One region of the Dietzia sp. JS16-p6b genome, then DNA from elsewhere that is predicted to be linked to it. Evidence: riboswitches for the same ligand, from Rfam matches in the RefSeq annotation. Region 1 holds a riboswitch; the other holds the start of a gene.
What was found. Region 1 has a riboswitch for cobalamin ahead of CT688_RS00915 (energy-coupling factor ABC transporter permease). Riboswitches for the same ligand answer to the same signal wherever they lie in the genome.
Positions count from the first base shown of each region.

Region 1 (5,480 bases):
TGGGGAGCGCCTCGGAGCGGCGGGCGGTGATCGTCAGCAACATCCGGCCAGTCTGCCCGAGCCGCCGAACCGGCGCCGCGACGCGGCGTCATTCGTCCCCGTGGGCCGCGTGCGTCCGTGGGGCTCCCAGCACGCTGAGGATCTCGCCGACCATGTGCTCACGTTCGAGTGGGTGGCGCAGCGGCAGGTCCCGGTTCAGGCTGTAGCGGTTACGGCGCCCGTCCCGGATGCGCTGGAGGTACCCGGCCTCCTCCAGCTCGGCCACGATCCGCTGGGTGGCCCGCTCGGTGATCCCGACCGCGTCGGCGATGTCGCGCAGCCGCGTCTCGGAATCCTGCGCGATGCACAGCAGGACGTGGGCGTGGTTGGTGAGAAACGTCCACTCCGCCACTGCGTCACCCCGTCTACATCCGGCCGTCACCGACGACTTCCGAGTGCCATGTTGCCTTACGCGAATCCCTGTACGCATGTGGGCACGGCACGGGGGCGTCCCTTCGCGGTGCGGGAGAGGCTCGGCCCTTGGGGGAGAGGTGCGCGTGACACACGACACAGATTTAGCCCATCATAAAACAGGCAATAGAAATCGTGTATTGTTCGTCCTGTTACCACGTCGGGGCAGCGGAGCGCGCGCCACCACGGGGTTCCGGTCGTCCCGCGTCGCGGCGACCGGGCTCCGGACTGATCAGGAGACACGCAGTGGACCTCAGCATTCTCGGCAGCCTCACGGACCCGCCGATCCTGTTCTTCTTCCTGGGGCTGTTCGTCGCCGCGGTGCGCTCCAATCTGGAGATACCGGCCCCCGTCACCAAGTTCCTGTCGCTCTACCTGCTGATGGCGATCGGGTTCAAGGGCGGCCAGGCTCTCCGCGAGACCGGTCTGACCGGCCGCGCCGCAGCGGTGATCGGCATCGCTCTGCTCCTGGCCCTGGTGATCCCTGCGCTGGGCTTCCTGGTCCTGCGGCGCAGAGTGAACGAGTTCGATGCGGCCGCCATCGCCGCCACCTACGGGTCGGTCAGCGCGGTGACGTTCATCGCCGCGACGCAGTTCGTGACCGCCCGTGGCGAGGAACCCGGCGGGTACATGACGGTCGCCCTGGTGCTGATGGAATCGCCCGCGATCATCATGGCGGTGCTTCTAGCCACCTGGGCCCGGTCACGTCAACGCTCAGCTCAGATGGCGGGCGACGCGGGGGCCGGAGCCCCCGGTCCCGCGTCGGGGGCACCCCTGTCGATGCGGGCGATCCTGCACGAGGCGTTCACCGACGGCGCGCACCTGCTGCTGATCGGGTCGCTCGTGATCGGCACCATGGTGGGGGCCGACGCCGGCGAGTCCATGTCCCCGTTCGTCAACGACATGTTCAAGGGCCTGCTGGCCTTCTTCCTGCTCGAGATGGGCCTGCTCGTCGCCCGTCAACTCCGCGAGGTCCGCGACGTGGGCCCGTTCCTGATCGGGTTCGGCATCGTGATGCCCCTGATCGGAGCGTCGATGGCGCTGGCCCTGGGTGCACTGGCCGGGCTCCCGGTCGGCGACCTGACCATGCTCGCCGTGCTCGCGGCGAGCGGGTCCTACATCGTCGTCCCGGCCGTGGTGCGCTACGCGATCCCCGAAGCGCGGCCGTCCCGGTACTTCACAATGGCCCTTGCCGTGACGTTCCCGTTCAACATCGTCCTCGGCATTCCGCTCTACTACACCGTCGCCCAGCACCTGGGCGCCTGAGGCGAGGAGATCCCATGAGAGACGTCAAACGGATCGAACTGGTGGTGGAATCCGGGGTCGCCGGGAGGTTCCTCGGCGCGTTGGATTCGCTGGGCCTGACCCATCGCACCGTGATCCCGGGGATCTACGGGCGGGGCCAGCACGGTGAGCGCGGGGGGGACCCCTTCTCCACCTTCGACAACACCTTCGTGCTCGTGGCGGTCGACCCCGACCGGATCGACGAGGTCCTCCGGTCGCTGCGCCCCCTTCTGAAGTCCGTCGGTGGCATGTGTCTGGTCTCGGACGCCCAGTCGGTGCGGTACTGAGCCGGCGCCCGGGAGGGGGCTAGGATCTGCTCAGCTGCGGTGCTCGGGAACCCGGTGTGAGACCGGGGCGGCCCTCGCCACTGTGAACGGATTGATGTCGCAGGTCCTCTGTGCCACTGCTCGCACGCGTCGTGTGGGTGGGAAGGCGGACCGGCGGCGATCCGGTGTATCCCTTCTGGGGTGGACCGGGAGAACCCGTGAGCCAGGAGACCGGCCGTGGCTGCCACCACGAGTGCCCGCGAGGTGACGGGCAGAAAGGTCTCAGACAAATGCATATCGCAGAGGGTTTCCTCCCCTCCGTGCACGCCCTGGCATGGACGGCGGTCGCGGCACCGTTCGTGATCCACGGCGCGCGCGAGGTCATCAGGACGGTCCGCCGGACTCCGGAGGCGGGCGTCCTGCTCGGCGTGGCCGGGGCGTTCACGTTCGTCATGTCGGCCGTCAAGCTCCCGTCGGTGACGGGGTCCAGCTCGCACCCCACCGGCACCGGCCTGGGGACGATCATCTTCCGGCCCCCGGTCATGGCCTTCGTCGCGACCGTCGTCCTGATCTTCCAGGCGCTGCTGCTCGCGCACGGGGGCCTCACCACGCTCGGCGCGAACGTGTTCTCCATGGGGGTCGCCGGGCCGTGGGTCGCCTACGGCGCGTTCGTCCTGTGCCGACGCGTCGCGGTGCCACTGCTCGGTGCGGTGTTCGTGGCCGCGTTCCTCGCCGACCTGGTGACCTACCTGGTGACCAGCGCGCAGCTCGCGCTGGCGTTCCCGAGCGCCGAGCACGGTGTGTGGTATTCGATGTCCGAGTTCCTCGCCGTCTTCGCGATCACCCAGATCCCGTTGGCGGTCGTCGAGGCCCTCATCGTCGTGGTGATCGTCAGCGTTCTCCTGCGCATCGCCTCCCGTGAACTCGATCTGGTGGGTTTCTTCCGGAGGGCGCGACTCGCCGACGCGGGAACCGTCGCGGATCCCGGGGATCGTACCGATCGGGTCGAGGCCACGGAGACGGTGCGATGAGCGGGAGGAAGCACGTCAGCGTGTGGGTGTTGGTGGGACTGGTCGCCGTCGCGTTCGCGATCACGGTGCTGTCCCTGGTCTACGGCGCCGGGGCGGGCGGTGAGTTCGAGGGTGCGGACGGGCAGGCCGAAGGGACCATCAGCGAGGTCTCTCCTGACTACGAGCCGTGGTTCGAGCCGCTTCTGCCCGAGCTGCCGGGGGAGGTCGAATCGGGGGTGTTCGCCCTCCAGGCCGGGATCGGCGGCGGGATCGTGGGTTACGGGCTCGGCGTCCTGCGGACACGCAGCAGGCAGCGTCGGGAGAGCGTGCCGGGCGGGGCGACCCCGTCGGCGGCGGCCACGGGTTCGACCGGACACTGACAGACCGGGCGCCAGGTGAACCCACTCGAGCTCGCGGCGTCCCACAACCGCTGGTCGGGCCTCCCGGTAGTCGAGAAGCTGCTGCTCTTCGGCGGTCTGCTGGTGGCGGCACTGCTGGTGCCGCCACCAGTGGGTCACGTAGCGATCCTGGCCGTCTGCTGCTTCTGCGCACTGGTGCTGGCCCGCGTCCCCGCCAGGATCTATGTCGCGGCGTTGCTCGCGCCCGTCGCGTTCCTGGTCCTGGGAACCGGTCCGCTCTTCCTGGACCTGACGGAGTGGCGCCTCGTGGTGGATCCGGCCGGGGTCGACACCGCCTTGCGGACCGTGACCAGGGCGATCGCCGCGACGGCCGCCACCATCACCCTGGCGTGCACCACGCCCGTCGCCGACCTCCTGGCCGCTGGCCGGCGGGCCGGACTGCCCGCCCCGCTGGCTCACGTCGTCGACACCACCTACCGTCTCATGGGGCTGCTCATCGACGCCGCCCGCACGCTGCGGCAGTCCCACGATCTCAGGCTCGGACACCGCACCGCCCGGGCCGCGATCACCTCTGTCGGGACGCAGTTCGCCTCGGTCTTCGTCCTGTCCGTCAGGCGGGCACGGGCGATCGACGACGCCATGTCCATGCGCGCCGAGCGCGGCGAGACCGCGGTGCTCGCCGAGACGGACCCGATCTCGGCCACCCGCGTGCTCGTCATCTGTCTGGTTCTCGCGTCCGTCTCGATACTGGGGGTCCTCACGTGACCGTCCTCGCGCTGCGCGGCGCCCGGTTCTCCTACCGGCGTCTCGACGCCCTCGGAGACCACACCCACACCGTGCTCGACGGCGCCGACCTGACGATCCGCGCCGGGGCGAGGTTGGCGCTGCTCGGTGGTAACGGCAGCGGCAAGACGACGCTGATGCGGCTGCTCGTGGGCTTGAACCGCCTCGATGCCGGGGAGCTGGAGCTGGACGGGGAGCGGGTCCGTGACCGCCGCGCCGACCGCACCCGCCTGCGGCAGTCGGTGCAGATGGTGCTCCAGGAACCCGACGACCAGATCTTCGCCACGACCGTGCGGGCCGACGTGTCCTTCGGCCCGGTGAACCTCGGATTGGATCGGGCCGAGGTGGCCGATCGGGTCGACGAGGCCCTGGCGGCGCTGGCGATCACCGACCTCGCCGACCGCGTCCCCCACCACCTGTCCTTCGGGCAGCGCAAGAGGGTGGCCCTGGCGGGTGCGCTGGCGATGCGGCCCCGCGTCCTGCTGCTCGACGAACCGACGGCCGGGCTCGACCCGCTCTCCTGTGAGGACCTGCTCGCGGCGCTGGAGTCACTCCGTGCCGCGGGGGCGGCGATCCTCATGGCCACGCACGATGTCGACCTCGCCTGGGCCTGGGCGGACGACGCGGTGGTGCTCTCGGGTGGAGCGCTGGTCCGCGGCCCGGTCCACCGGGTGCTGCAGGACGAGGGGCTCCTCGCCGCGGCCCGGCTCGCCACTCCATGGGGAGCCGCGGTGTCGCGCCGGCTGGGCCGGACAGTGGTGCGGCCGGGGGAGGTCTGATCGCGTCCGCGAGCTGCCGCGCACTCGCCCGCGTCCCGGACGTGGCCGGCGCCATCGGTGGCGCGGTGTTCGCGAGCACACCATGATGGCACCGTGTGCCGCTATGGCGGACAGCGTGAGCAGGATGTGAGTTCTCAGGAGAGAAAAGTAGTGCGGGGTCGGGAGACACGTCGGTGCGTACCCAATCCCTTGTTCGGCCGCGCGCGGCGGCAGCGTCTCCCGGTGACGTGGCTCGGGCCACGTTCTGTGGGCGTGTACGGCGGTGGGCGAGACACCTTGTCAGGGAAGAAAAGGGGTGGGAGTGACTTCGGCAATCGAAGGCGACGAAGAAATACGATGGTCCCAGGTGGAAGACAGTTTCTTCGTCGGTAATTTCCGCGGGAACTTCGTGGGGTACATCGACCGGAATTCCGACGGCGGTTTCACCTGCTACGACAGGATGTCGAGACAGCATGGCGAGTCCGGTTCGCTGGACGAGGCGATCTCGAGTCTGAATGATCTGTATTTTTCCGAGGCGAGCGAGGGAGGGTTGAATGTCGCTGGACGCTG
Region 1 is NZ_CP024869.1:195,933-201,412, forward strand. It holds gene CT688_RS00895 (3' terminal RNA ribose 2'-O-methyltransferase Hen1) at 1-43, opposite strand, end outside; gene CT688_RS00900 (winged helix-turn-helix domain-containing protein) at 89-391, opposite strand; gene CT688_RS00905 (sodium-dependent bicarbonate transport family permease) at 697-1,716, shown strand; gene CT688_RS00910 (transcriptional regulator) at 1,731-2,021, shown strand; cobalamin riboswitch at 2,042-2,255, shown strand; gene CT688_RS00915 (energy-coupling factor ABC transporter permease) at 2,291-3,031, shown strand; gene CT688_RS00920 (energy-coupling factor ABC transporter substrate-binding protein) at 3,028-3,390, shown strand; gene CT688_RS00925 (energy-coupling factor transporter transmembrane protein EcfT) at 3,406-4,134, shown strand; gene CT688_RS00930 (energy-coupling factor ABC transporter ATP-binding protein) at 4,131-4,931, shown strand; gene CT688_RS00935 (hypothetical protein) at 5,233-5,480, shown strand, end outside; gene CT688_RS00940 (BLUF domain-containing protein) at 5,465-5,480, shown strand, end outside.

Region 2 (5,480 bases), 990 kb from region 1:
GAGGCCCTCACAGCCCTTCCCGCTCGTCGCGCCGTGGTGATGCTGCTCGGCGGCAAAGCGGTGGTGGTCCATGACCACCCGGACGAGATCCTGGTCCGATCGGTCGACACGGCCGTCCGCGTGCCCTCGGTGATCATGCTCCGCGAGTACGTCCGCATCCCGTACCGTGCGCAGGTGCCCATGACGCGGGCCGCCCTGATGCACCGCGACTCCCACCGGTGCGGGTATTGCAACGCGCGCGCGACCACCATCGACCACGTGATCCCGCGCAGCCGCGGGGGCGCACACGAATGGGAGAACTGTGTGGCCTCCTGCGCGCCCTGCAACCACCGCAAAGCGGACAAGCTCCTCTCCGAGCTGGGATGGGAGCTCCGGGTTCCGCTGGTGGCACCGAGGGGCCGGACGTGGCGGCTCGTGTCCCAACTGCGCGAGATCGGCCCGTACTGGGAGGACTACCTGTACCTCGACGCCGCCTGAGGGCCATCCGGCACGTGCCCGCGGGCCCGACCACCGAGGTGGTTACGGTGTGAGGTATGCCTGATTCTCCGCTTACTGCCGACAATGCGTCCGCCGGGGCCCGGTCGGTCGGAACGACGGCGGAGCATCACGCTCGATGAGTCTGTGGGAATCGGTCCTCCTGGGAGCGATCCAGGGACTCTTCATGTTCATCCCGGTGAGCTCGTCCAGCCACCTGGTGCTGGCGCAGCAATGGCTGGCGGCCGAAGGGTCGCCTCTGCCCGCGCCGGACACCCCGGAGATGATCCTCTACAACCTGGTGGTGCACCTCGGCACGATGGTCTCCGTCGTCGTGGTGATGTGGCGACCGCTCACGCGCCTGCTCAACGGCATCTGGCGCGAACTGGGGCTGTGGCGTCGCAGGCGCACGCTGCGTCACCTGATCCATCTGCGGCTCGCGCTGCTGGGCCTGCTGACCACGGCGATCACCGGGGTCCTGGGGCTGGTCATCCGCGCCTACGGCACCGACGTCTTCGTCACGCCGTGGGCTGTGGCGCTGATGCTGCTGATCACCGGCGTCGTGCTCTGGTGGTCGGACTCGGTCAAGACGACCTGGCGCGGGGCCACCCAGATGACGGTGCTGGTCGCCGTGGTGATCGGTGTCGCCCAGGCGGCGGCGCTCTTTCCCGGCCTGAGCCGGTCTGGGCTGACCATCGCCGCGGCGCTGGCTCTGGGTATGCACCGGCCACTGGCAGCGCAGTTCAGCTTCTTCGTCGCCATACCCACCATCCTCGCCGCCACCGGCGTGCAGTCGCTGAGCCTGCTCGATCCCGCCGCCTTCGACGGCGGGCTCTCGCTCGGGTGGCAGGACTACGTGCTGGGATTCGTGGTGGCCGCCGTCGTCGGTGCGGGAGCGCTGTGGTTGGTGCTACGGCTGCTCTATCGCGGGCATTTCCGGGTCTTCGCGGTGTACGTGGTGGCCCTGGCGCTGTTCGTCCTGATCACCCAGCCGGACTTCGGTGACGCCCCGCCGGTGGATCAACTGCCGCTCGATCAGGATCAGGTCGCCCTTCACCACCAGTGAGCTCCGGTGCGACTGCCGGGGGTCAAGTCCGTGGGGAGCCCCGCGCGCAGGGCAGCACCCCACGGCAGCACCCGGGCCGCTCGACCCCAGACCCGTGATCGCGCGGCCTCCGGGCGTCCTGACCAGCCCGTCTGTTATCGTCCACAGTGGAACCGACCGCATCCGGCTTCCCTTGACGGGGACGATCGGATGCCAGGGAACCCGGTGAGATTCCGGGACTGGCGCGCAGCGGTGTGGGGTACCGAACCGACAGGATGCCACTGGAATTCGTTCCGGGAAGGCGTCGGGGAGGGCTGATCCCGAGTCCGAATACCTGTCGGTTCCGCGACATCCGAGCGAACCTCGCGCACAGGTTCCGAAGAGACAAGGCCACCCGTGTACTCCACGTATGGGCCCGTCGGCATGGGGATCAGCGCCCTGGCCGAGCGGGCGCTCGAGGCATCGCCCGTCCCTCATCGATCTCGACCCGACCCCGGCGACCCGGACTGGCGGAGCGTCACCGAGCTCTGCGAACCCGCGACATGGCAGGAGCTCGGTCGGCGATACTCCCACAGTCTGGGGACCCCGCACGCGGCGCCCGGGCTACTGTGCTCGCTCCAGCACTACGCCGGCCGGGCTCTCGGCCTCATGGTGGCGGCGTGGTGTGCGGACGGGACACTCCTGCATCCGGGCCATGACCGCTGGTGGGCACTGATCGACCGCGCCGGCGCGACACTCCAGGTGTCGCTGCCCGACACTCCGGTTCTCGGTCGCGAGCAGGACCCCGGCGCACTGGTCGACAGCATCCGGAGTCACGTCGATCCCCTGGTGGATGCGTGCGTGGACGCCGGCACCGTCACACGCAGGGCCGCTCTCGGGGGAATCGCGGCCTCGTGCGCTGGCGCATTCGGGGCCGCGTACCGGACCGTGGGGGGTCCACGGCGACGCGCGGTCGAGACGGACGCCGACGTCGTCACCGGCGCGTTCTCCGATCGACCGCTGGTGACGATGATCCGCTTGGGTGGCACGCCCGCGTTGGTGCACGACCGGCATTCGTGCTGTCTCATCCGGTTGGGAGCGCAGAGGTCCGAGTGTGACTCGTGTCCCCGGGTCCCCGAGGCGCAGCGGCGTTCGCGGCAACGGCACCGGCAAGAGCAACGGTTGCGGCGGGACCGTGGAGGCGTCCCAGGGAAGAGCACCCGATGACGGGCCTCGGGGTGGGCGTTCGTCCGAGCCGTCGGTCGCGGCCTGTCACCGACGCGGGCTCGGCCTCGTTCCGTACCGCCCGCAGGCTCCCGCCTGTCCCACTGGCGATCGTGCTCACCGCCCTGACGGCCATCAGCGTGGTCAGCTCGGTCGCCTTCGGTGCCGAGCACATCCCGGTCGGCGACGTGTGGCGGACGGTATGGGCGGCGATCACCGGCGGCGAGGCCGAGCGTGCGCACTCCATCATCATCCTCGACCTGCGGCTTCCCCGGTCGGTGCTCGCCGCGGTGGTGGGTGCGGGTCTCGCGCTCGCCGGAGCTGCGATGCAGACCCTCGTACGCAATCCCCTGGCCGACCCGTACCTCCTCGGGGTATCGGCGGGGGCCGCGGTGGGTGCCACCGCGGTGATCACGCTCGGCGTCTTCGGCGGTCTCGGCGTGTGGGCGCTGTCCGGGGGGGCGTTGCTCGGCGCGTTGGGAGCGACCGTGCTCGTCTATGCGGTCGCGAGCGCCACGGGTGGGCTCACCGCGCTGCGGCTGATTCTCGCCGGAGTCGTGTTGTCGGCGGCGTTCACCGCGGTGTCGTCGTTCATGGTCTTCGTGGCCACAGACTCGCGGGCGGCCGAGACGGTCATGCACTGGATGCTCGGCAGCGTCGCCGGGGCGACGTGGTCCACGGTGCCCCTCGCGGCGGGAGTCGTCGCGGTGGCTCTGGTGAGCGGGCTGCTCCTGCACTCGTGGCTCGACGCGTACGCGACCGGGTCCGACACGGCGGCCTCGCTCGGGGTGCCGGTGCGCGCGCTCCGGATCGGGCTGTTCGTCGCGCAGGGCCTGCTGGTGGGGGTTCTCGTGGCCGTGGCCGGGGGCGTCGGATTCGTGGGTTTGATCATCCCCCACGCCGCCCGCCTCGTCGTGGGTGCCACGCATCGCGCGATGCTGCCCGTCGCCGCGGCGGGGGGAGCACTCTTCCTGGTGTGGGTGGACGTGGTATCCCGGGTGATCGCCGCCCCCCAGGAGATGCCGCTCGGAATCGTCACAGGGATCATCGGTGCGCCGATCTTCCTGCTGCTCATGGGACGCCGCGCCTACACGTTCGGGAGCGCCTCGTGACGGGGGCGGGCGCCGTGCGCCTGGTCGCGGACGACTTGTCCTGTGCGAGGGGCAGGCGGATCGTCGTCTCCGGCGTTCATCTCGAGGTGCCGTCCGGATCGCGGCTCGCGCTGGTCGGTCCGAACGGCGCGGGAAAATCGACACTGCTCAGGGTGCTGGCGGGTCTGGACGCCCCGGTCTCGGGTTCGGTGACCGTGGACGGGGTCGACGTGCACAGGATGCGGTCCCGGCAGCGGGCACGGCTGATCGCGGTCCAGGGTCAGGAGGAGGCGCCCTCGGCTGAACTCACCCTGTCGGAGGCCGTGGCCCTCGGACGGACTCCGCATCGCACGCCATGGGCGTTGGGGGAGGAAGGCGAGCAGGACATCGTCGAGCAGGCGCTGCGGACGGTGGGCCTGGCCGGGCGTGGCGACCAGTCCTGTACGAGACTCTCCGGCGGTGAACGCCACCGGGTGGTGCTCGCGCGGACTCTGGCCCAGCGCACCCCGATGCTCATGCTCGACGAACCCACCAACCACCTCGACGCCGCCTGGCGGCTGCGATTGATGGACGCGCTCGAGACGCTGCGTTCCACCGTCGTGGCCGCCATCCACGACCTCGACCTGGTCCTGCGGTACTTCGATGCGGTCGCCGTCGTCGATGACGGCGGCATCGTCGCGTACGGGCCGCCCGTCGAGACATTCACCGCCGAGCTCCTCGACGAGGTCTTCGGCGTCCACGGCTACATCGTCGCCCACCCCCGCACCGGCCGACCCCACCTCCTCCTCGGAGACGCGGTCGCCACCACTACAGAAGGCAGGACCTACCCATGACACGTCCGATCATCACCGCAGGACCCGTCCTGGCGGTGACGCTGGCGCTCCTCTCCGCCTGCGGTTCCGACGCCGCCGCACCCGGCGGCGGCGGTCCCGGGGGCGAGGTCACCGTGGTCAACTGCGGGGAAGAGGTCACCTACCCCGAGACGGTGGACGAACTGTTCGCGTATGACCCGGGCATCATCTCGATCGCGCTGGCCGCCGGTGCCCGCGACCAGATCACCGCGGTGGCCGCGGCGTCCAAGGACGAGGACCTGCTGCGGTTGGCGTACGGCGACCAGATCGACGGACTCAACGAGGTCACCGAACAGGGTCCGACCCTGGAGAACGTGGTCGCGGCGCAACCCGACGTCGTCTTCGCCGGGTGGAACTACGGGTTCTCCGAGTCACGAGGACTGACCCCGGAGATCCTCGCCGGACACGATATCGGGGTCTATCAGCTCACGGAGGCGTGCCGCCAGACCGAGGGCGAAGCCCAGCGCGGGACCATGGACCCGTGGGACGCGCTCGACACCGACCTCCGCAACATCGGCATCATCACCGGGAACGCCGACGCGGGCGCAGCAGCCGCGGACGAGGTGGCCGAGCGGGTGGACGCTCTTCGCGCCCTTCCCGCCCCGCAGGACGCACCGACGGTGTTCCTGGTCGACAGCACGAGTGACACCATCCTGTCGTCCGGCTCGTTCGGCGGTCCACAGGGGATCATCGACGCGGCGGGGGCGCGAAATGCCACCGAGGACGTCGCCGACACCTGGACCAGCATCAGCTGGGAACGCCTCGCTGCCGAGGATCCGGATGTGATCGCGTTCGTCGAGTACGGCGAGCAGACCG
Region 2 is NZ_CP024869.1:1,187,733-1,193,212, forward strand. It holds gene CT688_RS05375 (HNH endonuclease) at 1-477, shown strand, start outside; gene CT688_RS05380 (undecaprenyl-diphosphate phosphatase) at 614-1,540, shown strand; cobalamin riboswitch at 1,687-1,876, shown strand; gene CT688_RS05385 (hypothetical protein) at 1,916-2,725, shown strand; gene CT688_RS05390 (iron ABC transporter permease) at 2,722-3,834, shown strand; gene CT688_RS05395 (ABC transporter ATP-binding protein) at 3,831-4,646, shown strand; gene CT688_RS05400 (ABC transporter substrate-binding protein) at 4,643-5,480, shown strand, end outside.
Region 2: another riboswitch for cobalamin. It lies ahead of CT688_RS05385 (hypothetical protein); the one in region 1 lies ahead of CT688_RS00915 (energy-coupling factor ABC transporter permease).